DNA from 2 places in the Nocardia sp. NPDC004718 genome. Region 2 is predicted to be linked to the other one. Evidence: riboswitches for the same ligand, from Rfam matches in the RefSeq annotation. Region 2 holds a riboswitch; the other holds the start of a gene.

Region 1 (14,660 bases), on a different contig from region 2:
CCAAATCGCCGATGCTCGGCGCGGGGGTACGCGGGGCAGGCGGCGGCTCGGCCTCGGTCGTCCGGCCGGTCTCCTCGGGATTCGCCTCGGCTGTGGGCGATTGCTCGCTGGGCGCCGCGGGTGCGCTTCCGGACCGAATCGTGTGCAGGAGCGCGTGCACCTCGGCGAGGGCGTCGCGACTGGCGTTCTTGATCGCCGTGAGCGCCGTCTCCGCCTGCTCCGGGCGCTTGTCGAGCAGTTCCAGCGCCACCGAGGACTGCACGTTGATCATCGACAGACTGTGCGCCAGCACGTCGTGCAGCTCGCGGGCGATGGCGAGCCGCTCTTCGCTGGCCCGCCGCTCACGCTGCGCTTCCTCGTCCCGGCGCGCGGCCTCGGCGCGCTGCCCGCGCGCGACGAGCACGGCCTTGCGCTGCCGGATGCCCTCGGCCACCAGCAGCAGCACGGCCAGCCATGCCATCAGCGCGAACACCTGCCACAGGTTCGCGGGGCGGTCGAGCAGTGCCGGCAGCGGCCAGACCAGCGCCAGGTAACCGAGCGGGACGAGCGGATAAGTCCACCACCGTGATCCGCTGCTCGCGGCGGTCAAGAAGGCGACGACCAACGAGACGAAGATCGGGCCGTATCCGTAGCCGCGCAGAAGGTACGCCAGGCACACGGCGAGCACGACGATCAGCACGGGCAGCGGTTGCGCGCGCCGCCGGATCAGCGCCACCGGGCCGGCCAGCAAGAGCAGGTAACCGAGCGCGTCGAGGGAGTGCACCCCGGTCTGCCGCATGTTCGCGAAAGTGCCTCCGACCAACTGAACCGCGGCGACGACGAGCGCGACGCCCCAATCCCAGCCGACCGAACTCCGATCTGTCATCCCTGCCACCCGCACCCACGTAGCCTATGCGGCTCGGTCGTGATTCGACGTCCGCCTGGAAACGTATTTCGCGGAGATTGCACCGATTCGGGGGTTCGCAGACCATGGAAGCTGCTCCGCACCAGCTGATCCGTTACGGCCACGGATCGATCCGTCGTTCCAGTTACGTATGCGGATCGTCGCCCGGCGACGGATGTCCGCAGGGGGTCGGCGGCGGATTCTCGGTGCATGGCAGATTCGATCGTGGTCACCCGAGGGCTGGCCAAACGCTACGGGGAGCACACCGCTGTCGACGACGTGAGCATGAGCGTCGCGTACGGCGAGATCTATGGCTTCCTCGGCCCGAACGGTGCGGGCAAGACCACCACCCTGCGGATGCTGGCCGGGCTGATCCGTCCGAGCGAGGGTACGGCCACCGTCGCGGGGCATCGGCCCGGCGATCCAGCGGTGGTGCGCCGGATCGGCGTGCTCATCGAGGGTCCCGGGTTCTATCCCTACCTTTCCGGCCGGGACAACCTGCGCGTGCTCGCCGGATATCGCGGGCTCGGGCGCCCCGAGGTGGAGGACGCGCTCGAGCGAGTCGGGCTGGCGGCCCGTGCCGAGGACAAGTACCGGACCTACTCGCTGGGCATGAAACAGCGCCTCGGCGTGGGCGCGGCATTGCTGGGCAACCCCGACCTGCTCATCCTGGACGAGCCGACCAACGGCCTCGACCCCGCCGGTATGGCCGAAATGCGGGAGCTGATCACCGCTTTGGCCGCCGAGGGACGCACGGTGCTGCTGTCGAGTCACATGCTCAGCGAAGTCCAGGCGATCTGTGACCGGGTCGGCGTGATCTCGCAGGGCAGGCTGCGCACCGAAGCGACGGTCGCGCAGTTGCGCGGCAACTCGTCGCTGGTGGTGCGGGCCGAGCCGGTGGAGGTGGCCCTGCCCGCGGTGCGCGAGCTGGTGGGTGACCGTTCGGCGCTGTTGACCGCGAGCGGCATCCGGATCGAGTCGGACACCGTCACCGCGCCCGCGGTGGCGCGTGCGGTCGTGGCGGCGGGCGCGGACCTCCTGGAGCTGCGGGTCGAGGAGAAGTCCCTGGAAGAAGTGTTCTTCGAGATGACGCGATGGGAGGCGGCGCGATGAACGGCATGGCGATCCGGGACCTGATCGCGAGCACGAATGCCGAGATGCTGCGGCTGCGAAAGTGGCCGGCATTCTGGATCGTTCTCGGAACGTGGATTCTGCTGAACCTCACGTTCGCGTATCTGTTCAACTATCTGGCCTACACCTCCGGAGAATCGAGCCGGATGTCCAACGGGCTGCCGCGCGAGGCATTGCTGCAACAGATGCTGCCCGCGGCGGTTCCCGAAGTATTCACCCAAGGCATGGCCATGTTCGGCGGGGCGCTGATGCTCATCCTCGGCGCGCTGACCGTGGGCAGCGGATACGGCTGGGGAACCTGGAAAACCGTTTACACCCAAGGGCCTTCGCGCGTGCACGCGGTCGCCGCGGTGGTGTTGAATCTCGGGACCGTGGTGGTGGCGCTGGTGTGTGCGGCATTCGTCGTCGACATCGCGGTCGCCGCGCTGATCGCGGCGTCCCAGTCGCAGGCGCTCACCATGCCCGCACTGGATCGGTCGCTGCTCGGAATTTCCACCGGCGTAGCCATTCTCGGTATGTGGACGTTGGCGGGGGCGCTGATCGGCGCGCTCGCCCGTGGGCCCGCGCTCGCGGTGGGGCTCGGCCTGGTCTGGGTGCTGGTGGTGGAGAACCTGTTGCGCGGCGTAGCCGGGATCTTCGCGGCGATCGAGGTGGTCACCGATCATCTGCCGGGCACGGCGGCCGGGTCGCTGGCCGGAGCGATGCGCACCGTGGACGGTCCCGCCACGCCCGGTGTGCTGCGGATTCTTTCGCGGACGGAATCGCTGGTCGTGCTGGCCGTCTACTCGGTGCTGTTCGCGGTCGGCACGATTTGGCTGATGCGCAGACGCGATCTGGTGTGAGCGAGGAGGGGTATCCGGGGAATCACCCTGGAGCGAGAACGGTTTCGGCGATCATTCGCAGCGCGTGGGCGATCTGTCCGGAGGTCAAGCCGCGCTCACGTTGTTGCCGGTAGACCTCCGCTGCCAGCGGCGCGAGCAGCGGGTCGACCAATGCGTCCGGTTCCCGCATGCCCGCCGCGACCAGCAGTCCTCGTACATGCGCGTACCAGAAGCCGTAAGCACCGGTCGTGAAGCGTGCGCCGCCGATCTCGGCGCCCAGCACCAGATGCGCGTGCGTATCGAGCAATTCGACCATCGCGGCGTAGAACGCGGCCAGCCGCTGTGCGGGGGGAGCTCCGGGGCCGAGCGGCGGAGGACCGGAGAGCAGTTTCTCTTGCAGCGCTCGCTCGTGTTCGTCCAACAGGGCCACCGCCACCGAGTTGGTGTCCGGATAACGGCGGTAGAGGGTGCCTCGGCCGACGCCGGCAGCCTTCGCGATGTCGTCCATCGTCACCGTGCGGGGATCCCGGGCGGCGAACAACTCCGCGGCGGCGGCGAGCACTTTGGCCCGGTTGCGTGCGGCGTCCGCGCGTTCCGGCGGGGTCGCCGACCGGTCCGGCCCGTGACCGGCGAGCAGGTCGGATCGGGGTTCCATGCCCCCGACTGTAGCCGATTCGGCAATAAGTGGACAATCTGTCCATATTGGTCGTATCGTCGATCTCGGAAGGAATCGGACGCTTTGTCCACTTAATCGGAGGTTGGTCATGAGAACCTTGTTGCATCTGGATGCCAGCGCCCGGCGACGGTCGATCAGCCGGGAACTGAGCGCCGCTTTCGCGGACGCGTGGCGCGCACGGCACCCGGACGGCGGCTACCACTACCGTGACCTGGCGGCCGAGCCGGTGCCGTTCATCGGGGAGGGGTGGACTCAGCTGTGCGACGCTGTGCTCACCCTGCCGAACACGGATGCCGAACGTATCGGTGAATTGGTGCGCACTCCCGAACATGCCGCCGCGTGGGAGATCGTCGAGCCCCTGCTGACCGAGTTGCTTGCGGCGGATGTGATCCTGATCGGCACCCCGATGTACAACTACTCGATTCCGGCTTCGCTCAAGGCCTGGCTGGACCAGGTGACATTTCCGCGAATGTCGCTCGGCCACCGGAAGTTCGTCGTGACCAGCGCACGCGGCGGCGCCTACTCGCCCGGCGCTCCGAAAGCGGCCTACGACTATCAGGAGCGCTTCCTGCGTGACTTCTTCGCGGGCCATTTCGCGGTTTCCGACACCGTTTTCGTGCACGCGGAGCTAGCCAATTCCCGCCAGGACCCAGCGCTGGCACACCTGCGTGCCGAGCACGACACGTCCTACGCCCGCGCTCTGGCCGCCGCGCGCGCTCTGGCCGGGGAGCACTGACGTGAACTGGGTAGTCCTCGCCGCCGCCGGAGTGGTGGAAATCGTCTGGTCGCAGAGCATCAAACCGACCGAGAACTTCACCAGGCTCGTCCCGACCCTGATCTGCTTCGTTCTCGGCGTCACCGCCGTGTATCTGCTGTCGCGCGCCATGCAGACGTTGCCGGTGGGTACCGCCTACGCCGTGTTCACCGGCATCGGCGCGCTCGGCGCGATCACCCTCGGCATCGTCGTCCACAAGGACCCGCTCGGTGCGGGGCGCTTGCTGGCCTTGGCGTTGATCCTCGGCGGCATAGTGCTGGCGAGGATCACGAATCCGGAGTAGAACTCCGCGCGGATCCGTTTGGCGCGCCGCTGCTTTACCGCGCGGCGCGGGTGCGCGGGGCGTCGGTCGAACCCGATCGGCGAACAGGTGGGCCGGGACGAATCGGCCGGGGTAGGTTCGTGCTGAATCGTGAAACGATCATCGGCGAAAGGACCGTGATGCCCACACGTACCGCGCGTACCGCCTGGACCGGCACCCTGCAGGAGGGTTCGGGCCAGGTCGAACTGGCCAGTTCGGGGGTCGGTAAGTACGACGTGTCGTTCCCCAAGCGCTCCGCCGAGGAGGCCGACGGCACCACCAGCCCGGAGGAACTCATCGCGGCCGCGCACTCCTCGTGCTACGCGATGGCGCTGTCGGCGCAGATCGGCAACGCGGGCGGCTCCCCGGACAGCCTGGACGTCACCGCCGACGTGACCCTCGGCCCCGATCCGGCGGGCGGCTTTCGGATCACCGGTATCAAGCTGACCGTTCGCGGTCGCGTCTCCGGCATCGACGCCGACGCCTTCCAGGCCGCCGCCGAGGCCGCCAAGGCGGGCTGCCCCGTCAGCAAGGCCCTCGCCGGCGTCGACCACATCACCCTCGACGCTGCCCTCGCGTAGTCCGCGCAGGCTTCGTGCCCCGTACCGTGACAGGTGCGGGGCACGAAACTGCCGGGCGCGGTCAGCGTTTGCGGAAGTAGCGCCGGGCGTGGCGGGTGTAGAGAGCCGGGATGGCGATCAGCACGGCTGTGACGTGCACGGTGCGGAACGTCGCGAGCAGCAAGGACTCGGGTGCGGCGTCCCGGACCAGATCGCGCAATTGGTTCGCGGACATGGCCGCGGCCAGCGGCTCGATGATCAGGGACAGCAGGCCGAACACGCCGATGCCGACGGTGATCAGCAGGCGGGCCCAGCGGTCACCATAGGTCATGCGCACCGCGACGGCCAGCACCAGAAGGTAGAGCGCTGCGCGGAACCCCAACCCCATCGCGAGGCTTGCCGCGTCGGCAGTCGAGAACGCGCGGACGGCTCGCGTGATCGCCTCGGCGCCACCCGCGACCAACGCGACGACCAGAGCGACGAACGCGACGCCGAGGGCGCGCGGCGGTCCACCCGGGTGGACACGCGGCGAAGCGGGCCGGACGGAAAAGGCAGTGCCGGTCATGGGACCGACACTGCCTCAATGTTTCCGGACGCGAATCACTCCCCGGTAGCGGCAGCTACCGGTACCCGGGTATCGGTACGCGTCGCGAACTCGGTGAGCGCCGCGAAACCGAGAGCAAGGCAGGCCCACAGGGTCGCGGTCTCGGCCAGCGACGCCACCCGGAACTGCCACAGCAGGGTGGCCGGGAAATCCGCGCTCACCTCGTTCACGCCGGGCAGCAGGACGTAGCCGAGTGTGGTGACCAGTACGAACGCGGCGACGCCACCGATCAGCCGGAAGGTGGGCAGTTGCGCGCGCAGCGCGGTGAACGCCGCCACCGCCGCACCGACCGCCACGATGCCGAGCACGACGGCCGCCACCCACAGCAGGGTGCGTTCGTTGATGGTGTCCGGGTCGCCCACCGCCGGTGGGTTGGCCGGGTACTTGAAGAAAGGCACCGCGACGATCGCGGCCCAACCGGCCAGACCGAGCGTCAGCGCGAGCCGCGGCCCGGACAGCGTGGTGTGGCGCCGCGCGAAATGCGCGACCGAGGCGTAGATGGCGCCGAGAGCGAGACCGGCCAACCCCAGGGCGAGAAACTGTCCGAACTTCTGGCCGCCGCGGCTCACCAGCGGTTCTTCCTCGTCACCGTGGGAATGGCCGCCAGGAGATTCGGCGTGGTCGCCGTGAGAGTGCCCATCAGGGGCTCCGGCGTGTTCGCTGTGCGCTTCCTCGATGGCGATGGCCGCTTCCACCTTGGGTTCGCCGACGAAATAACCGACTGTGGCGGCCAGCAGTCCGGCGATCAGACCGGCCAGCAGGCCGCGCAACAGCAGTGTTCGGAGCGAACCGATCAGTGGCACGGAAGCCCCAGCAGGTGGCGTCCGTCGTGCATCAGCTCGTGCAGGTACATCCCGCTGCGCGAGATGACGCCCTGGTCGAAACCGACCAGGTACAGCGTGAGCAGTGCGAGAAGAACGACACCGACCGTGACGAGCACGGTGGCCAGGGAATCGGTTGCCCGGCTGGGTGAATGCGCGATGGCCATTCGAGTCCTCCTTGGGATACGCGTCCCGTAGGGTGGTGGCGCGACGGTGCCGGTGTCTGGCTTTCCGGCACCGGACTCGGTGCGTGGAACACAGTGGCGCGACCGCTCCGGATTCGCACCGGAATTACCGCGTCACCCTCGCGTTTGTCCTTCGAACTGTGACACCCGCACACCCTCGGCGTCAACCGGGTCCGGCACGGGCGTACCACGGCGTCGGGCGAGTCGCCGGGCAGGCGGGCCTGCCCGGCGGTGAGCCCCGGACTCAGTCGGCGGGCTTCGCGTCCACGTCGAGCACGACCTCGAACTCGAGCAGCGAAGCACCCGTCGAGACCGGCTTCTGGCGCTCGCCCGCGTGCGCCTCGCGCGCAGGTCCGTCCCGCCAGGCCGCGAAGGACTCTTCCGAATCCCATTGGGTGACCACGAAATACCGCTTCTCTCCGGCCACCGGGCGCAGCAACTGGAAGCCGAGGAAGCCGGGGGAGTTCTCGACCGCGTGCGCACGGTGGGCGAACCGCTTCTCCAGCTCGGGGCCCGCGCCCTCGGGAACCTCGATCGCGTTGATCTTCACAACAGCCATGTGTCCAAGCTAGCGGCTGATGCCGAGCAGATGCTCGGTGCCTCGTATTGTCGAACCGATGTTGCACGACGAAGGCGGAGCAGGCGCGCCGATCCTGCTGTTGCACGGACTGATGGGCAGCGCGCGCACCTGGCGCGACCAGCTGGACTGGCTGCGCGAGCACGGCCACGTCTACACCTTCGACGCCGCCGGGCACGGCAGGCCCGCGCCCGAGGAACTGACGACCGAGGCCTTCATCGCGGACCTCGCCGCAGGCACCGCCGCGATCGAGGAACCAATGGTGGTGATCGGACATTCGATGGGTGCGCTGCACGGCTGGGTGTTCGCGGCGACTCACCCCGACCGGGTGCGGGCGCTGGTGATCGAGGACATCGCGCCGGATTTCACCGGCCGCACCGCGACGCACTGGGCGGCGATGATCGAGGCATGGCCGCAGCCGTTCCCTGACGACGAAGCCGTGCTGGCCTTCTTCGGGCCGGTCGCCGGGCGATATTTCCTGAACTCTTTCGAACGCGGGCCGGAGGGATACCGGCTGCACGGCTCGGTCACCACTTTCCGCGATATCTCCGAGGAGTGGGGGACGCGGGATTTCTGGCAGCACTGGCATGCGGTGCGGGTGCCCGCCCTGCTGCTGGAGGGCGAGCACAGCATCACACCGCCGGAGCAGATGCGGCAGATGGCCGCCGCCCATCCGGACGCCGACTATGTCTTGGTGCCCGGCGCGGGACACCTCGTGCACGACGACCAGCCGGAGCGCTACCGAGCGGAGGTCGAGCGCTTCCTGCGGCGGGTACTGGGCAGCTAGGGCAGGAATCCATCTCGGCGTTCAGCTGTCGGCCCCGGGAGTCCCGCCCTCGCCCGCCAGTGCGAACAACCCGCCGGGTGTCTGTTCGATCAGTCCGTCCACCAGCAGCGAGTCCAACGCGCGGTCGCGCTGGCCCGGGTCGCGAGTCCAGGCCAGATCCAGGCGCACCCGCTCCACCGGACCGCTCGCGGCCCGCAGCACGTCCAACAGCCGACCGCGCGCCTGGCGGTCGGTGCCCTCGTACTTCTGCGTGCGGCGGACCACTTCGCTCACCGGCCGCCCGGCGGTGACCCACGCGCAGCTCGGCAGCGGACAGCGCGAGCAATCGGGGGTGCGGGCGGTGCACACGGTCGCACCCAGTTCCATGAGGGCGGCGGAGAACACCGCGGCGCGATCGATCCGCAGCGGCAGCAGCGCCTCGGTCTCGGGGAGATCGCGCGACGACGGGTTGCCCGCTTCCGCGCGCCCGTGCACCGCCCTGGCAACCACCCGGCGGACGTTCGTGTCCACCACCGGAACGCGTTGTCCGTAGGCGAAACAGGCGACGGCGCGCGCGGTGTACGCGCCGATGCCCGGTAACCCGAGCAGTACCTCCACGTCGGCGGGCACCTCGTCGCCGTGCTCGCTCGCCAGCACCCTCGCGCACTCGTGCAGCCGCAGCGCACGGCGCGGGTACCCGAGCTTGCCCCAGGCACGCAGCACTTCCGCCTGCGACGAGGCGGCCATCGCCGAAGGGACCGGCCAGCGCGCCACCCATTCCCGCCAGATCGGCTCGACCCGGACCACGGGCGTTTGCTGAAGCATGATCTCGCTCATCAGGATCTGCCACGCGGTGACGCCGGGGCGGCGCCACGGCAGATCGCGCGCGGTCTCCTCGTACCAGTTCAGCAACGTGTCGGCGTCGATGCCGTTCGGTGCGCCGTTCCGCACTGTCCTCACCATCCCCGTACTACTGCCGCCAGGCGGTATTTGCCCGCCTGTAACCGGCCGAACTCGCTGGTAACCGTCACCGTCCTGCACAATGGTCGGTATGCCGGATTCCAACCCGATCAGTGCCTGGAAGTCCCTGCGCGAAGGCAACGAGCGCTTCGTCAGCGGTGCGCTGCTGCATCCTAGCCAGGGCGCCGCAGACCGGGCCAAACTCGTCAGCGGCCAGCACCCGCACGCGATCCTGTTCGGTTGCGGTGACTCCAGGGTCGCCGCCGAGTTGATCTTCGACCAGGGCCTCGGCGACATGTTCGTGGTGCGTACCGCGGGCCATGTGGTCGACAGTTCGGTGCTCGGCTCGATCGAGTACGGGGTGCAGGTGCTCAACGTGCCGCTCATCGTAGTGCTCGGGCACGACAGCTGCGGAGCCGTGAAGGCCACCATCGACGCGCTCGACGGCGGCGAGGTGCCAGGCGGATTCATCCGCAGCGTGGTTGAGCGGGTCACGCCGTCCATTCTGGTCGGGCGGCGCGAAGGCCTGTCCACCGTCGACGAGATGGAGGCCAGGCACGTGGTGGAGACCAGCCGCCTGCTCATGCAGCGGTCGATGATCATCTCGCAGCGGGTCGCGACCGGTGAGTGCGCCATCGCCTGCGTCACCTACAAGCTGGCCGAGGGCAAAGTGCAGTTGCAACGGGTTGTTGGCAACATCGGCGAGGTGGTCTGAGGCCGCGGCGCGCCCGCCATCGGCCCAGCGTGCCGGCGGAATGTACTCGTCGCCCGTGGGTGCGGGCGGCCGACACGCCGTGCCCCTGAGACGATGCGCCCGATGGTGCCCTTACCGTTGAGGCGTGCTGGAACCGAATGGACCGCTGCCACCGGAGATCTACTGGCGTCGACGCGTGTTCGCCATCGGGATCCTCGTGGTGGCCCTGGCGCTGGTGATCTGGGTCGTGCTCGCGGTCGCGCGCGGCGGCGACTCGCCCGGTGACACCGCGGCCGCCGGGACCAGTTCGGTCGTGACCAAGTCCGCCGACGCGGCGGCCAAGCCGTCGGGCGAGTCCGGCGCGCCGAAGTCCTCCGCGGCGGCCACCAGCGTCGCGGCAGGCCCGTGCCCGGACCAATCTCTGGCGATCAAGGTGACCGTCGAGCAGCCCACCTACAAGACCGGCGAGCAGCCGGTGTTCGGGATCGTCATCACCAACATCTCGGCGGTGGCCTGCACTCGCGATATGGGTTCCGGCCTGCAACAGGTGTCGGTGCACACGCTCGACGGCCAGCGGCGCCTGTGGTCGAGCACCGACTGCTACCCGGACGGCCAGCCCGACGTCCGCACGATGAGCCGCGGCGAGCAGGCCGCGTTCACGGTGACCTGGTCGGGCACCACATCCCAGCCCAACTGCGCGGGCGAACGCGTCCAAGTCCCACCGGGTGCGTACAGCGTGGTCGCGCAATTGGGCTCGGTACGCAGCACGGCCGAGCCGTTCAACATCGCTTGAGCTGGGTTTGATTCGCCGCGCCTTCGCGCGGCGTGTTCGCGGCCCTCTTATGGCTCGCGAGCCGGGCCGCGAACGGAACAGGCTCGGTCTCGCTTCGCTCGAAAGGCGTGGTCGGGGTGCGCTGGGGGCGTCGGTATCGAAGCTCGCTACCCGCTGCGCGGGTTGTGGGGCTGGTGGCGGTGCGTGCTCTCGCGACGTACGCGGTGGCCAGGCACGCGTGAGCCGGGCCGCGAACGGCGGATGCTCGTCTCGCTTCGCCCGAAAGTCGTGGATGCGGTGAGGTGGGCGCGTGAGCGGTGGACGCCGTTGGGCAGTCCACTCTCCGCCGGGCGGGTGTAGGTCGCACGAGGGCGGGTGGGTCGAATCAGCTTGCGGCTTCTTCGGGGGCGGCGCGTAGTTTGCGCAGGCCCGCTATGCGGATGGCGGAGCGGAGGTCGGTGACCTCGTGGATCTTCATGGTGCTTTTCACCGGGGCGAGGCCGGGGGGCACCAGAGCGGTGGTGAAGCCGAGGCGTTCGGCTTCGGCCAGTCTGCGGTTGAGGCCGGTTACCTTGCGGACCTCGCCGGCGAGTCCGACCTCACCGAGGATCACCCAGCCCGCGGGGATCGGGACGTCGGACTCGGCGCTGGCGATGGCGAGCGCGATGGCGAGGTCGGCGGACGGCTCGACCAGGCGCATGCCGCCGACCGTCGCGGCGTAGACGTCGCTCTTTCCGAGGAACACCCGGCCGCGGCTCTGCAGGACGGCCAGCACCATGGCGACCCGGTTGTAGTCCAGACCGCTCACCGCGCGGCGCGGCTGCGGAATCTCGGTCTTCACGGTCAGGCCCTGCACCTCGCCGACCAGCGGACGCTTGCCGTCCATCGCCACGGTCACCGCCGTGCCGGGCACGGAATCCGTTCGATGATGCAGGAACAGGCCGGACGGGTCGTCGACACAGGCGATGCCGTCCTCGTGCAACTCGAAGCAGCCCACCTCGTCGGCGCTGCCGAAGCGGTTCTTGATGCCGCGCACCATGCGCAGCGTGGAGTTCTTGTCGCCTTCGAACTGGAGGACCACGTCGACCAGGTGCTCGAGCGTGCGCGGGCCCGCGACGTTGCCGTCCTTGGTGACGTGCCCGACCAGCAGCACCGCGATCCCGCTCACCTTGGCCAGCGAAGTCAGTGCGGCGGTCACCTCGCGCACCTGGGTGACGCCGCCGATCACGCCGTCCACCTCCGGGGCGAGCATGGTCTGCACCGAATCGACCACCAGGAGGGTCGGCCGCACCTGCTCGACGTGTCCCAGCACGATCGACAGGTCCGATTCCGCCGCCAGATAAACCCGGTCGTGCACCGCGCCGGTGCGATCGGCCCGCAGCCGGACCTGCCCCGCCGACTCCTCGGCGGTGACGTACAGCGACTTCTCGTCGCGCTGAGCCGCCCAGCGATGCGCCACCTCGAGCAGCAGCGTCGACTTGCCCACCCCAGGCTCGCCGGACAGCAACACCACCGATCCCGGTACCACCCCGCCGCCGAGCACGCGGTCCAACTCGGTGACGCCCGTCGGCCGTGCCCTGGTGACTTTGGAATCGATCTGCGAAATCGGCGCGGCCGCGGTGCTCGGCAACATCGCCTTGCGCCCAGGAGACCCGACCGCACCCGCCGCGGCGACTACTTCGTCGACGGTGCCCCAAGCCCGGCATTCGGGGCACTTGCCCACCCATTTCGCGACTTCATGCGAACAGGCGGAGCAGCGGAAGGTCGGCTTGGTCTTTGCCACACGGGCACCATACGCACCAGGGCCGACAGTGTTCGACTTCCAGCGCCTGCGAACGGCGGATGCTCGGTCTCGCTTCGCTCGGAAGACGTGGCGTCGGTGTGCAGGGCGCGAGTCTTACGAGCGAACACGCAGTGCCGCAGGCGCTGCGAATCAAACACAGCCTCAGTGACCGCCGGTGTGCTCGGCTTCGGCCGGGCCCGACTTGTCGGACTCGTGGCGCTCGGTGTGCTGGCCCGCGTCGACCGGGACCTGGACCTGGACGGTGCCGTTCTGCTTGAAGTTGAACGAGACGTTGTAGGTCAGGCCGGGAACGATGTCCTTGGTCAGTCCGGTGATCTCGATCAGGATCGGGTTGGCCTCCGGGTCCTCGGCGGCGGCCGGGGACCCGTGCGACCCGGCGGTGGTGGTCGGCGTAGCGGAGCGCGGCGCGGAGGTGGGCGCGGCGGCACTCGTGGTCGGCGCGGCGCTGGTGGTGGTCGGCGCGGCCTCGCGCTTGACCGGCTGGCTCGCCGCGACGACGGTCTGCTGCGGGGGGATTTCGACGACCGACTTGCCGGAGGCGGGGGTGATCTTGACGGTGCCGAGGTCGGTCGTGATGCTGGTCAGCTCGTCGGGGACGGACTCGCTGTTGTTGATGATGGACAGCGCGATGAGCGCCTTGCCGCCCTTGGCGTTGTTGTACGCGGTGCTGCCCTCGGACGGGTACACGATGTGCACGTTGCGCAGCGCGATGCGGCCCACGTCGGCGTGGTTGCCGTTCACGGCGGCGACCTGTTCGGCGGTCTGCGCGATCTGGCCCGCGCCGCAGCCGGACAGCGCGATCGCCGCTCCGGCGGCGAGTGCGGCAACCGTCACCATGCGACGTCGCGCCCCCTTCGGGGCGGTCACAGCTTTCAGGGCAGTCACGGGTTGTCCCTCCATGTCGACCGGGCTCTGGCTCCGCGCGGGAGCGTAGTAACTAGGCAGCGTAGTAGTTCCCTCGAGAGCCCGGGCGCGGGGGCCGGGTCGAACTCGGGGTTCGGCCCGGGTGCATGCGACGGGGCCACGGGGCGCCCGCGCCGACACCCGGCGTGTCGATAACGGTTCGATCGAACTTCGGGAGGTTGCCACGAAGGTGCCGACGCGTGGGCGGCGAGCGGCGCCGACTCCAGCCGGGAGATAACCCGTTCTGGCACAACGTAATGCACACAGCCTGGCATCTGTCAAGCCCCACGGTTGCCTCGTTGTGGCCCTGACCTGCACAGTTGATCGCGCCGTTATCGAGTCGCATGTTAAACTGTGAACATCGAAAGGGGCACGGGACACATGATTTTTAAGGTCGGAGACACCGTCGTTTACCCCCACCACGGAGCGGCGCTGATCGAAGCAATCGAGACTCGCACCATCAAGGGTGAGCAAAAAGAGTATCTGGTCCTGAAGGTCGCCCAAGGCGATCTCACTGTTCGGGTTCCCGCGGAGAACGCCGAATACGTCGGCGTGCGTGACGTCGTGGGTCAGGAGGGTCTCGATCGGGTCTTCCAGGTGCTTCGTGCGCCGCATACGGAGGAGCCGACCAACTGGTCCCGCCGCTACAAGGCCAACCTCGAGAAGCTCGCTTCCGGCGATGTGAACAAGGTGGCCGAGGTCGTCCGCGATCTGTGGCGCCGGGAACAGGACCGCGGCCTGTCCGCGGGTGAGAAGCGCATGCTCGCCAAGGCTCGGCAGATTCTTGTCGGTGAGCTCGCGCTGGCCGAAGGCACCGATGACGGCAAGGCTGAGACCCTGCTCGATGAGGTCCTCGCAGCGGCTTCCTGACCGTGAACACACCTGACAACGGTGTCCGTTCCACCGACGGACCCGTCGTTGCTCTGGTGCCTGCCGCCGGTCGCGGCGTACGCCTGGGTGAATCCACACCCAAGGCGTTCGTCCCGGTCGGCGGCACACCCATGGTCCGGCTCGCCGTCGAAGGCTTGATCGCCTCCGGCGCGGTCGAGCGGATCATCGTGATGGTTCCCGCCGAACTCGTCGACAGCGCCGTTGCCCTGCTGCCGCCCACGAATTCGGTGCAGGTGGTCGTCGGCGGCGCCGAACGCATCGACTCGGTGCGGGCGGGTATCGCCGCGGCGCCCGACGCCGCCTATTTTCTGGTGCACGACGCCGCCCGAGCTCTCACGCCGCCCGAGCTCATCGCCCGGGTCGCGGCGGAACTACGCGCGGGCCGTCCCGCCGTGGTCCCCGGACTCCCGGTGGCCGACACCATCAAGTCGGTCGACGCGGTCGGCGCGGTCACCGGCACGCCCGACCGCGCCCGGTTGCGCGCGATCCAGACGCCGCAGGGTTTCGCGGCCGACTTGCTGCGCTCCGCCTACGCG
Region 2 (14,660 bases):
GCGCAACGTCGGCGGCGGGTATTCGCCCACGCCCTCCGAGCGCTGCAGGATCGCGAGAATCTTGTAGTGATCGCCGGGGGCGAGCGGCACCTTCGGCAGGTCGATCACACCGATGTGCCCGCCGGTGTCCTCGCGCACCGCGATGCCGGAATCGGGGTCGAGGTTGTCGGCCAACGCGGGATCGCTGAGTTCGTTCACCGCCATGCCGATCACGCGGCGCTGCGGAAAACGCAGATGCAGGCCGATCCGCGCGGCTTCCGGCGCTTTGTAGTCGTGGCTGTCGATGGTCGTGATGCCGCTGTTCTCGACGCGCACCAGAACGACCGAGATGTCCTTCAGGTCCGGACTGGCGCCGTCGAGCGAGGGGCGCAGTTGCGGGAGCACACCGGGGAACACCGACTCGATCTCACCGGTGACCGGCGTATCCATCTGCACCCGATAGCCCAGGCGCCTGCGGCCGGCGAAGACGAACTCCCATAGGAACGCGCCGATGGGCACCGCGATACCGATGAGCGCGAGTACGATTTCGAGCGGAAAGTCGCCCACCAGTTGATCCCACCCCTAGCGATTCGTGTGACCCTCATTCTGTGCCGCAATAGCCTTCGGACACAGGCGAAGTCGTATTGTTCGGCAATAGTTAACCCGACGGTCACGCTTGCGCGCGAGTCCACGCCAGCAGATCCGCCAGCGGCCAGGTGTTGATCACCCGTTCCGCCGCGACGCCGTTCGCGAGCGCGCGCTCGCAACCGTACCCCTGCCAGTCGAGTTGGCCGGGTGCGTGCGCGTCGGTGTCGATCGAGAAGTGACAACCCATCTCGGCGGCCAGGCGCAGCAATCGCGAAGGCGGATCCAGTCGTTCGGGCCTGCTGTTGATCTCCACGGCGGTGCCGTAGGTGCGGCACGCCTCGAACACCACCTCGGCGTCGAACGTCGACTCCGGCCTGGTGCCGCGTCCCCCCGTGACCAGGCGGCCGGTGCAGTGACCGAGCACGTCGACGTTGGGATCGGCGACCGCGTACGCCATGCGCTTGGTCATGGTCGCGCTGTCGTCGCGCAGACGCGAATGCACGCTGGCCACGACGACGTCCAACCGGGCGAGCAGATCCGCCCGCTGATCGAGGGTGCCATCGTCGAGGATGTCCACCTCGATGCCGGTCAGGATGCGGAACGGCGCCATCCGGTCGTTGAGCTCGGCCACCACGTCCAGCTGCCTGCGCAACCGGTCGGCGGACAGGCCGTTGGCCACGGTCAGGCGCGGGGAATGGTCGGTCAGGGCGCAATACTCGTGCCCGAGCGCGGCCGCGACCCGCATCATCTCCTCGATCGGGCTGCCGCCGTCGGACCAGTTCGAGTGGGTGTGCAGATCGCCGCGCAGGCGCTCGCGCAACGGCTTGCCCGGCGCCCCGATCGGCTGCGCGGCCGCCCGCAACTCGACCAGGTACCGCGGCACCACGCCCGCGTACGCCTGCTCGATGACGGCGGCGGTCTTGGGCCCGATGCCGGCCAGCTCGGTCCAAGTGCCTGCCGCCCGGCGCGCCTCGCGCTCGTCGGCGGACAACGCCGCGACGACGTCGGCGGCGCGCCGGTAGGCCTTCACCCGGTGGGTCTCCGCCCGGGAGCGCTCCAGCCAGAAGCCGATCTCCCGCAGCGCCGCTTCCGGACCGGGAGCCGCGGCGGCGTCCGGCATCCCGCTCGATTCCTGACCGGGCACCGGGTCAGTGCACCCGGCTGTATTTGACGAAGGCCACCCCGTCCTCGAACACCGTGCTGGTGATCACCCGGAACTTGGCCGGTTCCGGCAGCCGCGACCCGGCGCCGAACAGCGCACGGCCGCTGCCGAGCACGATGGGGTAGAGCTTGAGGAAGATCTGGTCGATCTCCGGCAGCAGCGCCTGCGCCAGTTCCCCGCCGCCGCACAACCAGATACCCAGCCCGCTCTCCCGCTTGAGTGCGCGAACCTTCTCGATCGGGTTCTCCGAGATCAGCTCCACGGCCGCGTCGGGACTCTCGGGCAGGGTGGTCGAGACGACGAATTGCCGCAGATGCGCGTAGGGAGTGGAGGTGCCGGTGCGGACGCCGAAGTCGTGCGTCTTGCGTCCCATCAGCACCGTGTCGAAGTAGCGATTGCGCTCCTCCAACCCGATCGCCTCGCGCACCTTGGTCGGCAGCGTCTCGGGATACTGCGCGTTGATCGAGGGACCGTGGTCGCCGCCGACCGGGAAGAAGTCGACCGAGCCGTCCTCGGTGGCGATGAAACCGTCAATCGTCGACGCGACGTAATAGGTGAGCTTGCGCATGCTTCCCTTCCTCACGGTCGGCTGACATTCCGAACCGCCCTGAGAAAACGGTAGCTCGCCCGCGCTAACGACGACGAGGCTTCGGCTGGCAGCGCGGGCAGGAGTAGGACGAGCGGTTCATGAACCGCTCGCGGATGATCGGCGCACCACACCGGCGACACGGCTCGTGCTCCCGACCGTATACGGCCAGGGAGCGTTCGAAGTAGCCCGACTGGCCGTTGACGTTCACATAGAGTGCGTCGAACGACGTACCGCCCGCGGCGAGCGCTTCGCCCATCACAATGCCGACTTCGGCGAGCAACCCGCGCACCGCGGGTCTGGACAGGCCGGAGGCGGTCCGTCCCCCGTGGATCCCGGCCCGCCACAGCGCCTCGTCGGCGTAGATGTTGCCGATGCCGGAGACCACGCCTTGGTCGAGCAGCACGCGCTTGATCTCACTCTGCTTGCCCCGGATGACGGCGACCACGGATTCGGCGTCGAAACGCGGATCCAGCGGATCGCGAGCGATGTGCGCGACCGGCTCGGGCACCAGGGTGCCGTCCACCTCGACCAGCGGCGCGAGCGCCCAGCCACCGAAGGTGCGCTGGTCGACGAAGCGCAGCTGGGTGCCGTCGCCGAAGGTGGCGCGGATGTGGGCGTGCTTCTCCAGCGGCGCTTCCGCGGGCCGGACCAGCATCTGACCGCTCATGCCGAGATGCACGACGAGCGCCGTCTCCGGATCGTCGAAGGTGAGCCAGAGGAATTTGCCGCGCCGCTCGGCCGACTCGACCTTCAGGCCGGTCAGCCGTGCGGCGAGATCGGCGGCGCCTTCGAGATGGCGGCGCACCGAGCGGGGATGGGTGATCGCCACCGATTCGATCATCCGGCCGACCACGTGCTCGGCGAGCCCGCGCCGCACGACCTCGACCTCGGGAAGTTCGGGCACGTCAGGTTTCGGCGGTCAGCGCCTCGTAGGCGGTCCCCGCGGCCTTCTGCTCGGCTTCCTTCTTCGACCGTCCGACACCCTGCCCGTAGGCCCTGCCGCCGATCACCGTGGTGGCGGTGAACTCCTTGTCGTGGTCCGGCCCGGTCGAGGTGATCTCGTAGCTGGGCACGCCGAGACCACGCTCGGCGGTGAGTTCCTGCAGGCTCGTCTTCCAGTCCAGCCCCGCGCCCATCCGCGGTCCGCGCTCGAGCAGCCCGGCGAACAGCCGCAGCACCACGGCGCGAGCCACTTCGATGCCGTGCTCGAGATGCACAGCGCCGAGCAACGACTCCATGCCGTCGGCGAGGATGCTCTCCTTGTCCCGGCCGCCGGTGAGCTCCTCGCCCTTGCCGAGCAGGAGGTGGGCACCGAGCCCGCCCTCGCCGAGCCCACGGGCGACCTCCGCCAGCGCGCGCATATTCACCACGCTCGCGCGCAGTTTGGCCAGCTCACCCTCGGACTTCGAGGGATGCTCGTGATACAGCCGTTCGGTGATGCTCAGCCCGAGCACGGAGTCGCCGAGGAACTCGAGACGCTCGTTCGTCGGCAGACCGCCGTTCTCGTACGCGTACGACCGATGAGTCAGTGCGAGACGCAGCAGATCCGGCTGCACGTCGACGCCCAACGCGGCGAGCAGGCTCGCGTGTTCACCGGACGAGTCGGGTTCGTCGGTCACGTCGCTACGACAGATCGGACGATCAGACCGCCGCCGTGACCTGGCGGCCCTTGTAGGTGCCGCAGGACGGGCAGGCGATATGCGGCAGGGTCTTCTCGCCGCAGGCGCGGTTCGGGCAGGTGATCAGGGTCGGCGCGGTGGCCTTCCACTGGCTGCGCCGCGACCTGGTGTTGGAACGGGACATCCGGCGCTTGGGAACGGCCACGACTACTTCTCCTCTGTCTGAATTGCTCTGCCGGTTCGGCTGATCGGTCTTGCTCAGTGGTCTCGGTCGGCCGCACCCTCGTCGGGGCTGCCGCTGCCGGGCGATTCGGAGGCAAATCCAGCCAGTCCGGCCCAGCGAGGGTCAAGTATCTCATGCCGGTGGTCGGATCCCGCAATCGCCATCCGTACGCCGCATTCCGGGCACAGTCCCGCGCAATCCGGGGTGCACAGCGGTTGCAGCGGCAACTCCAGCCCGACGGCGTCGATCACCACCGGTTCCAGATCGATGAGGTCGTCGTCCATGCGATAGATCTCGTCGTCCTCGGTGGTCTGCTCGGTGGTGCTGTCCGGATAGGCGAACAGCTCGGTCAGCCGCAGGCTGACCGCGTCGGTGAACGGCTCCAGGCAGCGCGAGCACTCGCCTTCGATCGGCGCCTCGACCGTCCCCGTGACCAGCACTCCCTCGGACACCGCCTGCAACTGCAGATCGAACTCCAGCCGCGCGCCCACGGGAACGCCGATCAGATCCAGACCGATCCGCTCCTCGGTGGTGACGGTGCGGCGCAGTTCGCGCATGGTCCCCGGCCTGCGGCCGAGGCTGCGGGTGTCCAGCACGAAAGCGGCGTCCGGCGACCGGCGCTTGGCCGATTGGGGACGCGACGCGGAACCGGAACCGGCGGACATCACGGACTCACTCACGATCGAGGGGATACGGGCAACCACTCAACAATACGCGATCACGCGGTCCACGCCCAAACGCGGCCCATCGCGCTCGGGCCCGCTACCTGCGGAATTCCGTGGCGTAGTCGGGTGCACCCGCCCCGCTGCGCAGTTGATGACGCCCCCGCCCGACCGTGCGCAGCGTGCTGGTCAGCGTCTCCTCGAAATCGGCGAGCCGGGAGTCGACATAGTGGTCGCATTCCTCGCGCAGGCGATCCGCCTCGGCGTGCGCGGCGTCGATCACCCTGGCCGATTCCGCGTGCGCCGCCCGCACCACCTCGGTCTGCGTGACCAGCCGCTCCTGCTCGGCGAGCCCGTCGGCGACGGAGCGGTCGTAGGCGGCCTTGCCCGCATCGATCATCCGCTCCGACTCGACCCGCGCCCGGCCGGTCACCGCCTCGTATTCGGCGTTGCCGTCGGCCACCACCCGGTCGGCCGCCTCCTGAGCGGAGGCCACCAGGTGATCGGCGTGCGCGCTCGCCTCGGCGACCATCCGATCGGCATGCGCCTTGGCGTCGGCGAGGATGCGGTCGGCTTCCTCGCGCGCCGCGCCGATGGTGCGCTCGGCCTGCTCGTTCGCCCCGGTCACGGCGGTCTCGGCCGCGGTCCTGGCATCGGAGACGATCTTGTCGCGATGGTCGAGCACGTCCTGGGCGTCGTCGAGTTCGCCGGGCAGCGCGTCGCGGACGTCGTCGAGTAATTCCAGCACGTCGCCGCGCGGCACGATGCAACTGCGGGTCGGGGGGATGCCGCGCGCCTCTTCGACGATGGCGACCAGTTCATCGAGCGCTTCGAAAACGCGATACATGCTCACTACCCTCCTGCGGACTCACGGCGAAATCTCCGCCGACGCCCAGTGTGCCCCTCGTCACGGCTCGTGCCGAGTCCCTTTCCGGTGTGTCGTGCCAGTGTCTCGCACGCCACAAAATCAAGTGGAGATCTCCTCTCCGCTTCGTGTTACATTTTCTTGGAAGGTCGACCAAGATCTTCAGCACCTACCGCGTTCCCCGGATCGCGGACAAGGAAGCCGGAGGTAAGGACAACCCGCCGTCGAATGTTGACAGGCGCCGACACGTCAGCGATTGCCGAATATGCGCTACGAACGGAACCTGCCAAGAGTCGACGGGGGAAGCACGCGAGCACTCTCGCCGTTGTCCCTGCCGAGGGCTTGTGTTCGATCGGAAAGACGATGACCCTACTGGAACTGCCGCGACCCGGAGGAGTGAGCGCCACCAGCTTCTTCGTGCCGTGGGTCGGCCCCTATCCGGCACTGCCGAGGACCTCCGTGGCGACCGGGTTCGGTCGGCTCACCCGGTACCTGCGCGGCGATCGCGCCTTCGCCCAGCTGATCCGTTTCGCGCTGGTCGGCGGCTCCAGCAATATCGCGTACGTCCTGTTGTTCTTCGCCATGCACGGCGTCGGACCGCTGATCGCCAACGTCGCCGGCTCGATCGTGAGCACCGTGATCGCCAACGAGCTGCACCGTCAGCTCACCTTCCACGCCGCGGAACGGGTCGGCTGGTTCACCGCGCAATGGGAAGGCGGCGGGCTCGCGTTGGTCGGACTCGGCGTCACCACAGCGGGGCTGGCCGCCCTGGGTCTGTGGGCTCCCGGACTCGGGGACACCGCCCAGGCCGTCGCGATCCTGGCGATCACCGCCGCGGTCGGCGGGATGCGTTTCCTGGCCCTACGCGGTTTGGTGTTCTAGGCGGATTCGCGGTTGCGTTTGTCAGCTTTTGCGTTCGGCCAGGCGGTCGAGGAGGCGCTTGTGTACCGAGGGGGGCAGCATGTCGGCGACGTCGCCGCCGTAGGCGGCGACCTCCTTGACCAGTGAGCTGGACAGGAAGCTGAACGACGGGTTGGTGGCTATGAAAAAGGTGTCCACGCCGGAGAGCTTCTTGTTCATCTGCGCCATCTGCAGTTCATAGCCGAAGTCGCCCGCGTCGCGCAGACCCTTCACGATGGCGGTGATGCCCTGCTCGCGGGCGAAGTCCACCAGCAGCCCCTGCCACGACTCCACCCGGACGTTGCCCAGGTGCGCGGTCGACTCGCGCAGCATCTCGATGCGCTCGTCGACGGTGAACATGCCCTGCTTCTTCGGGTTGATCATGACGGTGATGACGACCTCGTCGAACTGGGCCGCCGCCCGGGTGAAGACGTCGAGGTGTCCGTAGGTCACGGGGTCGAACGACCCGGGGCACAGTGCTCCTGCCATGAGGCGACGCTAGCAGGACGCACGCGGCCGGGCACGAGTGGCCGCACGCGCGCCTATTCGTCCGGATCGAACTCCGCCAGCTCGATGCGGGTTTCGCCGTACCGGCGCGACTTGGCCGGGACGAAGCCTGCGGGCCAGGCGATTTCGGGCGAACGCGCCGAACGCTCCAGCACGACCACCGCCCCTGGACGCAGCCAACCGCGCTCGGCCAGCGCGCTCAGGTCGGCCAGCACCGCGGCGTTGTCCACCGCGTACGGCGGGTCCGAGAAAACCACGTCGAAGCCGCCCGCCCCGCCCAGTTGCAGCACACTGGCCACCGTCGCGACCCGCAATTCGGCGCCGGGCAGCCCGAGGTCGGCGATATTGCCGCGAACCACGGCCGCCGCCTTCCGGTCGGATTCGACGAGCAACGCGTGCTCGGCGCCGCGCGACAGCGCCTCCAGCCCGAGCGCGCCGGAACCCGCGTACAAGTCGAGGACGCGCGCGCCCGCGAAGTCCAACCGGGCGTCCAACGCGCTGAACAGCGCCTCCCGGACGCGATCGGAGGTCGGGCGGGTGCCGGACGGCGGCACCCGGAGACGCCGCCCGCCCGCCGCGCCCGCGACGATCCTCGTCATCCGGCGGACGACTCCCGCACCGCCAGTTCGATGAGCAGGTCACCGCCTTCGACCTGCTGCACGGAGCCGATGGCGACGCGGCCGACGATGCCCGCGCGTGGCGCGGTGATCGCGGCTTCCATCTTCATGGCCTCGATGGTGCCGATGGTGTCGCCCGCCGCGACCGAATCGCCTTCGGATACCGCGAGAGTGACGACACCGGCGAACGGCGCCGCGACGTGGCCCGGGTTGGCCTTATCGGCTTTCTCCGCCGCGGGGATCTCGCTGGCGATCGACCGGTCACGCACCGAGACCGGCCGCAGCTGCCCGTTGAGGATGCACATCACCGTGCGCATACCGCGCTCGTCGGGCTCGGAGATCGCTTCCAGACCGATGAGCAGGGTAACGCCCTTCTCCAACTGCACCCGGTGTTCCTCGCCGCGGCGCAGCCCGTAGAAGAACTGGTTGGCCGACAACCCGGAGGTATCGCCGTACTTCTCCCGGTGGGCGAGGAATTCGGCGGTGGGGCCGGGGAACAGCAACCGGTTCAACGTCGCCCGCCGCTCCTCGGAGCTGCCGGACAGGCCCTTCTCGTCCGCGGGCGTCAACGGTGTCTCGGGCTTGGCCGCGCCGCGCCCGGCCAGAGCCTTGGTGCGGAACGGTTCGGGCCAGCCGCCCGCGGGTGTGCCGAGTTCCCCGCGCAGGAAACCGATCACCGAATCCGGGATGTCGTAGCGGCCCGGGTCGGAGGCGAAATCCTCGACCTCGACACCGGTGCCGACCAGCGCCAGCGCCAGGTCACCGACGACCTTCGAGGACGGGGTGACCTTCACCAAGCGGCCGAGCAGCCGGTCGGCGGCGGCGTATTTCGCCTCCACCTCCTCGAACCTGTCGCCCAACCCGAGCGCGATGGCCTGCTGACGCAGGTTCGACAACTGCCCGCCGGGGATCTCATGGGTGTAGACGCGACCGGTGGGTGCGGGCAGCCCGGACTCGAACGGCGCGTACACCTTCCGCAGCGCCTCCCAGTACGGTTCCAGGTCGCACACGTTCTGCAGGTTCAACCCGGTGTCGTACTCGCTGTGCGCCGCCGCGGCGACGATCGCCGAGAGCGCGGGCTGGCTGGTGGTGCCCGCCATCGCGGCGCTCGCCCCGTCCACGGCGTCGGCGCCGGCCTGCCACGCGGCAAGATAAGTGGCCAGCTGCCCGCCCGGGGTGTCGTGGGTGTGCACGTGCACCGGCAGATCGAAATTGCTGCGCAACGCGGTGACCAGCGTGGTCGCGGCCGGGGCGCGCAGCAGACCCGCCATGTCCTTGATCGCGAGCACGTGCGCGCCCGCGTCGACGATCTGCTCGGCCAGCTTGAGGTAGTAGTCCAGGGTGTAGAGCGACTCGTCCGGATTCGACAGATCCCCGGTGTAGCTGATCGCGACCTCCGCGATCGCGGTGCCGGTCTCGCGGACCGCATCGATGGCCGGACGCATCTGGTCGACATTGTTGAGCGCGTCGAAGATACGGAAGATGTCGATACCCGTGGCGGTCGCCTCCGAGACGAACGCGCGGGTCACCGCCTCCGGATACGGGGTGTAGCCGACGGTGTTGCGGCCGCGCAGCAGCATCTGCAAGCAGATGTTCGGGATCGCCTCACGCAACGCCGCCAGCCGCTCCCACGGGTCCTCGTACAGGAACCGCAGCCCCACGTCGTAGGTCGCTCCGCCCCACGCCTCGATCGACAGCAACTCCGGAGTCAATCGCGCCACATGCCCCGCCACGCCCAGCAGACCGTTGGTGCGCACCCGGGTGGCCAGCAGCGATTGGTGCGCGTCGCGGAAGGTGGTGTCGGTGACGCCGACCGCCTTCTGCTCACGCAACGCCCGCGCGAAACCCTCCGGACCCAGCCGCAGCAGCCGCTGCCGCGAGCCGTCCGGCGGCGGCACGCTCAGATCGATCGCGGGCAACTTGTCGTGCGGGTACACCGTGGTCGGCCGATCGCCGTGCGGCTTGTTCACCGTGATGTCGGCCAGGTAGTCGAGGATCTTGGTGCCGCGGTCCGCGGACCGGCGCAAGGTCAGCAGCTGCGGACGCTCGTCGATGAACGAGGTGGTGACCCGGCCCGCCCTGAAGTCCGGATCGTCCAGCACCGCCAGCAGGAAGGGAATGTTCGTGGCGACGCCGCGAATCCGGAACTCGGCCAGCGCCCGGCTCGCCCGCGCCACCGCCGTACCGAAGTCACGGCCCCGGCAGGTGAGCTTGACCAGCATGGAGTCGAAGTAGGCGCCGATCTCGGCGCCCAGGTTCGCGCCGCCGTCCAGGCGGATGCCCGCGCCGCCCGGTGTGCGGTAGGCGGTGATCCGGCCGGTGTCGGGACGGAATCCGTTGGCCGGGTCCTCGGTGGTGATCCGGCATTGCAAGGCCGCTCCCCGGATGGTCACGGCGTCCTGGCTGAGACCGAGTTGCTCGAGCGTCTCCCCCGCCGCGATGCGCAGCTGCGACTGCACCAGGTCCACGTCGGTGATCTCCTCGGTCACCGTGTGCTCCACCTGGATGCGCGGGTTCATCTCGATGAAGACGTGGTTGCCGCGCTCATCGAGCAGGAACTCGACGGTGCCCGCGCACGAATAGCCGATCTGCCGGGCGAAGGCGACCGCGTCTGCGCAGATCCGTTCTCGCAGTGCGGGGTCCAGATTGGGCGCGGGCGCCAGCTCGATCACCTTCTGGTGGCGGCGCTGCACCGAGCAGTCCCGCTCGAACAGGTGCATCACGTTCCCGTGCTGATCAGCCAGGATCTGCACCTCGATGTGGCGGGGGTTCACCACCGCCTGTTCCAGGAACACCGTCGGGTCGCCGAACGCCGACTCCGCCTCCCGCGACGCCGCCTCGATCGACTCGCGCAGCTGTTCGGGCGCGGCGACCCGGCGCATCCCGCGCCCGCCGCCGCCGGCCACCGCCTTCACGAAGATGGGGTATTCCAGCTCCCGTGCCGCGGCCAGCAACTCCTCCACGTCCGACGACGGTGCGCTCGAACGCAACACCGGCAGCCCGGCAGCCTTGGCCGCCTCGATCGCCCGCGCCTTGTTACCCGCCAGTTCGAGCACCTCGGCCGACGGCCCGATGAAGGTGATGCCCTCGCGGGCGCACGCCGCCGCCAGATCCGGGTTCTCCGACAAGAACCCGTATCCCGGGTAGATCGCGTCCGCGCCCGCCGACTTGGCCGCCTCGATGATCGCCTCGATCGACAGGTAGGCCCGCACCGGATGGCCGGGCTCGCCGATCTGGTACGACTCCGCCGCCTTCAACCGATGGACCGAATTACGGTCCTCGTAGGGGAACACGGCGACCGTCCCGATGCCGAGTTCGTAGGCCGCACGGAAGGCGCGGATGGCGATCTCGCCACGGTTGGCAACCAAGACTTTCGAGAACATTGACCCAAGGTACCCGGCCGCGTGAACCGCACCGACACGGAATCCCCCTTCGCAAACCTTTTCACAAGACCGACTAGCACCGTTGCGAAGTTGCGTTCACAGCGCCGACACATGGGCGGTGCGACAGCAACCGGTGTGCTGTCCCGAGGCCGGGGTTCGTTTCGGGAGTCCAGCGGCGGAAGCCGCCGAGCAGCAGCCCCGGTGGCCGGGCCCGGCATCGAGCCGCGCTCGCCTGGCACGAGTTCGCGACCTCGGACCAGGCGAACCACGCATACGACGAGTTCGGAAAGGTGAATCCCGGGTGACCCGGCGGTCTGGTAGCCGGTCGAGAGCAGATCCGGGTCCACATGGGCGGCCCGGCCGATAGCCGGAACGGAAGGCAGGTGCGGAATCGGTACGCGATGAGCAGTGCGGGCAAATGCCGGTGTGAGATGCCTCGCGGTGTGCTCGCTCGGCCGCGTCCTATGCTGAGTGGGCAGCTGGTTCACCGCAGCACGACGAGATGGAGCCCCGACGTCGCGCCGCGGAGTCGAGCCCGCCCGTACGGCGACGTCACGGCGGGTGAGAGGGAACCCGGTGGGAATCCGGGACTGTCCCGCAGCGGTATGCAGGAACGACCGCCGTCACCAGGCACTGAGTTCAGCGATCCGGAAGGTTCGGCGACTTGGGAAGCGACGGCCAGTAGGTCGGCCATCGGGAGCACTCCGGCGTATGCCGGCCCGCACGGCCGGTGCCCGCGAGTCCGAAGACCTGCCAGCCGTGCCGGGTACGCCGTACCCGGCGGCCACCGCCTCGTGGACTGGGCGTGCGGATCACCAGCTGACGTGTCGGGCTCCTCCGCCGGGAACATCACCGGCATGTCACCGGGTTCTCCGCCTGCCCGTATGGCGATGGCTTTCGTCCTCAGCAATGGAGATACATCGTGACTGTTGCACAGCAAACGCCGTTCACCGCGACGGTTCTCGGGCTTCCACGAGTGGGGCCGCGTCGCGAACTGAAGCGGGCCACCGAAGCCTATTGGGCGGGCAAGATCGACGCCGACCAATTGCAGGCCGTTGCGCGCGACCTCCGGCACGCCCAATTCGCCGAACTACGGGCCGCGGGCCTGGACTCCGTTCCGGTCGGCACGTTCTCCTACTACGACCAGATGCTCGACACCGCCGAGTTGCTGGGCGCACTGCCGCCCCGGGTCGCCGGGATCGCGGACCCGCTGGACCGGTATTTCGCCGCCGCGCGCGGCACCGACACGGTCGAGCCCTTGGAGATGACCAAGTGGTTCGACACCAACTACCACTACTTGGTGCCGGAAATCGGGCCGGAGACCGCCTTCTCGCTGCACCCGGAGAAGCTGCTCGCGCAACTGCGGGAAGCACTCGAGCTGGGCGTGCCCGCGCGGCCGGTGGTGCTCGGGCCGATCACCTTCCTCAAACTGGCGAAGGCGACCGGCGGCTCGGCGCTAGCCCGGCTGGTCGAGCTGCTGCCGCTGTATCGGGAACTGCTGCGCAGGCTCGCCCTCGCCGGCGCCGGATGGGTGCAGATCGACGAGCCGGTGCTGGTCACCGACCTCACGGCGGAGGAAATCGACCTGGTGCGGGTCACCTACGAGGAACTCGCCGACGCCGCCGAGCGCCCGGCGATCCTCGTCGCGACCTACTTCGGGCAACCGGATGCCGCTCTGACGGCGCTGGCGAGCACCGGAATAGAGGGGGTCTCCCTCGATTTCACGGCCGGCGCCGACGTCGCCGCGGTGGCCGCCGTGCCCGCGCTGGCCGGCAAACTGCTCGTCGCGGGGATCGTCGACGGCCGCAATGTGTGGCGCACCGATCTGGACCGCGCCGTGGCCACCCTCGGCACGTTGCTGGGATCCGCTGCGCACGTGGCGGTTTCGAGTTCCTGCTCGCTGCTGCACGTGCCGTACACGCTGGCCGCGGAAACCGGGTTGGACGAGCGGCTGCGGTCCTGGCTGGCATTCGGTGCAGAGAAGGTGGCCGAGGTGCGCCTGCTCGCCACCGGGCTGAGCCAGGGCACGGAGGCGATCGCCGCCGAGTTGGCCGAGGTGCGGGCGGCGCTGGCGTCGCGGTGGTCGGATCCGCGGCTGAACGATCCGCGCGTGCGAGCCGCGCTCGCCGCGCTCGGGCCCGACGCCGACCGCCGCGCGCCTGCCGAACAACGCCGGGAACTGCAACGGGATCGTCTGCGGTTGCCCGCGCTGCCGACTACGACGATCGGTTCCTACCCACAGACCTCGGCCATCCGGCTGGCGCGCGCCGCGCTGCGCAAGGGCGAGATCGATCGGGCGGAGTACGTACGCCGGATGCGCGACGAGATCGCGGACGTCATCGCGCTCCAGGAGGAGCTGGGGTTGGACGTGCTGGTGCACGGCGAGCCGGAACGCAACGACATGGTGCAGTACTTCGCCGAGCAACTCGACGGGTTCGCGGCGACCGAGCAAGGTTGGGTGCAGTCCTACGGGACGCGCTGCGTGCGGCCGCCGATCCTGTTCGGGGACGTCGCGCGGCGGGAGCCGATGACCGTCGAGTGGATCGGCTACGCGCAGTCGCTCACCGACAAGCCGGTGAAGGGCATGCTGACCGGCCCGGTGACCATCCTGGCGTGGTCGTTCGTCCGCGACGACCAGCCGTTGGGCGAGTCCGCCCGCCAGGTGGCGCTGGCGATCCGGGAGGAGACCGTGGATCTGGAGTCGGCGGGCATCCGGATCATCCAGGTCGACGAGCCCGCCTTGCGGGAACTGCTTCCGCTGCGCGCCGCCGATCAGCCCGGGTATCTGGAATGGTCGGTGCGGTCGTTCCGGCTCGCGACCTCCGGGGTGTCCGACGCGACGCAGATCCACACGCATCTGTGCTACTCCGAGTTCGGCGAGGTGATCGACGCGATCGCCGGGCTGGACGCCGATGTCACGTCCATCGAGGCGGCGCGCTCACGCATGGAGGTGCTCGACGATCTCAACGCGGCGGGATTCGACCTCGGCGTCGGCCCCGGCGTGTACGACATCCACTCCCCACGGGTGCCCAGCGTGGACGAGATCACCACATCGCTGCGCGCGGCGTTGAAAGCCGTTCCGGCCGAACGTCTTTGGGTGAATCCCGACTGCGGATTGAAGACCAGGGGACGCACCGAGGTGGAAGCCTCGCTCCGCAACATGGTCGCGGCAGCGGCGGCCGTGCGGTAACCCCACCCGTAGATCGTTGATCCGGTGCCCCCTTCACCTGCCGAAGGGGGCACCGGATCAACCACGGCCTCAGCCGGATTCGGGCTCCGGCCGAGGCGGCTGCCGCCGCCGTAGGGTGTACCGGTCACACGGTTCTTCCCGCCGCGTGACCGGCAACTCCCGCGCCCGCGCCCGCATTCCTCGTCGCCACGCCGTATGACACCCGGAACAACGCTCCATCGGCTACCCCTCCTCACTAGTCGACTACGACACCGTCTTTCCCCTTGCCTACTTTCGACGCAGCGATGCTCGGTTCGGTTCCATACGATACGAAAGTTCACTTCACAAATCCGAATGTCATTGCGCCCATGTAGCTTTCATTGGCAGTCACCGATCT

Evidence for each region. Region 2 has a riboswitch for cobalamin ahead of metE (5-methyltetrahydropteroyltriglutamate--homocysteine S-methyltransferase). Riboswitches for the same ligand answer to the same signal wherever they lie in the genome.
Region 1: linked by a shared signal. The riboswitch ahead of ACWEH3_RS08690 (CbtB domain-containing protein) and the one ahead of metE (5-methyltetrahydropteroyltriglutamate--homocysteine S-methyltransferase) in region 2 are both predicted to bind cobalamin.

The regions. Positions count from the first base shown of each region.
Region 1 covers NZ_JBSGCA010000008.1:70,019-84,678, reverse strand. The annotation lists gene ACWEH3_RS08735 (histidine kinase) at 1-865, opposite strand, end outside; gene ACWEH3_RS08730 (ABC transporter ATP-binding protein) at 1,094-1,996, shown strand; gene ACWEH3_RS08725 (ABC transporter permease) at 1,993-2,856, shown strand; gene ACWEH3_RS08720 (TetR/AcrR family transcriptional regulator) at 2,879-3,490, opposite strand; gene ACWEH3_RS08715 (FMN-dependent NADH-azoreductase) at 3,600-4,247, shown strand; gene ACWEH3_RS08710 (DMT family transporter) at 4,249-4,569, shown strand; gene ACWEH3_RS08705 (OsmC family peroxiredoxin) at 4,728-5,168, shown strand; gene ACWEH3_RS08700 (hypothetical protein) at 5,230-5,712, opposite strand; gene ACWEH3_RS08695 (CbtA family protein) at 5,748-6,554, opposite strand; gene ACWEH3_RS08690 (CbtB domain-containing protein) at 6,545-6,739, opposite strand; cobalamin riboswitch at 6,770-6,921, opposite strand; gene mhuD (mycobilin-forming heme oxygenase MhuD) at 7,002-7,316, opposite strand; gene ACWEH3_RS08680 (alpha/beta fold hydrolase) at 7,375-8,121, shown strand; gene ACWEH3_RS08675 (A/G-specific adenine glycosylase) at 8,143-9,063, opposite strand; gene ACWEH3_RS08670 (carbonic anhydrase) at 9,152-9,775, shown strand; gene ACWEH3_RS08665 (hypothetical protein) at 9,900-10,547, shown strand; gene radA (DNA repair protein RadA) at 10,912-12,309, opposite strand; gene ACWEH3_RS08655 (hypothetical protein) at 12,472-13,197, opposite strand; gene carD (RNA polymerase-binding transcription factor CarD) at 13,615-14,103, shown strand; gene ispD (2-C-methyl-D-erythritol 4-phosphate cytidylyltransferase) at 14,106-14,660, shown strand, end outside.
Region 2 covers NZ_JBSGCA010000006.1:157,376-172,035, forward strand. The annotation lists gene ACWEH3_RS07170 (PstS family phosphate ABC transporter substrate-binding protein) at 1-546, opposite strand, end outside; gene ACWEH3_RS07175 (PHP domain-containing protein) at 650-1,687, opposite strand; gene ACWEH3_RS07180 (dihydrofolate reductase family protein) at 1,716-2,297, opposite strand; gene mutM (bifunctional DNA-formamidopyrimidine glycosylase/DNA-(apurinic or apyrimidinic site) lyase) at 2,362-3,222, opposite strand; gene rnc (ribonuclease III) at 3,224-3,937, opposite strand; gene rpmF (50S ribosomal protein L32) at 3,960-4,142, opposite strand; gene ACWEH3_RS07200 (YceD family protein) at 4,196-4,825, opposite strand; gene ACWEH3_RS07205 (DivIVA domain-containing protein) at 4,923-5,669, opposite strand; gene ACWEH3_RS07210 (GtrA family protein) at 6,051-6,569, shown strand; gene coaD (pantetheine-phosphate adenylyltransferase) at 6,591-7,076, opposite strand; gene rsmD (16S rRNA (guanine(966)-N(2))-methyltransferase RsmD) at 7,130-7,693, opposite strand; gene ACWEH3_RS07225 (pyruvate carboxylase) at 7,690-11,094, opposite strand; cobalamin riboswitch at 11,637-11,866, shown strand; gene metE (5-methyltetrahydropteroyltriglutamate--homocysteine S-methyltransferase) at 12,017-14,284, shown strand; gene ACWEH3_RS07235 (hypothetical protein) at 14,644-14,660, shown strand, end outside.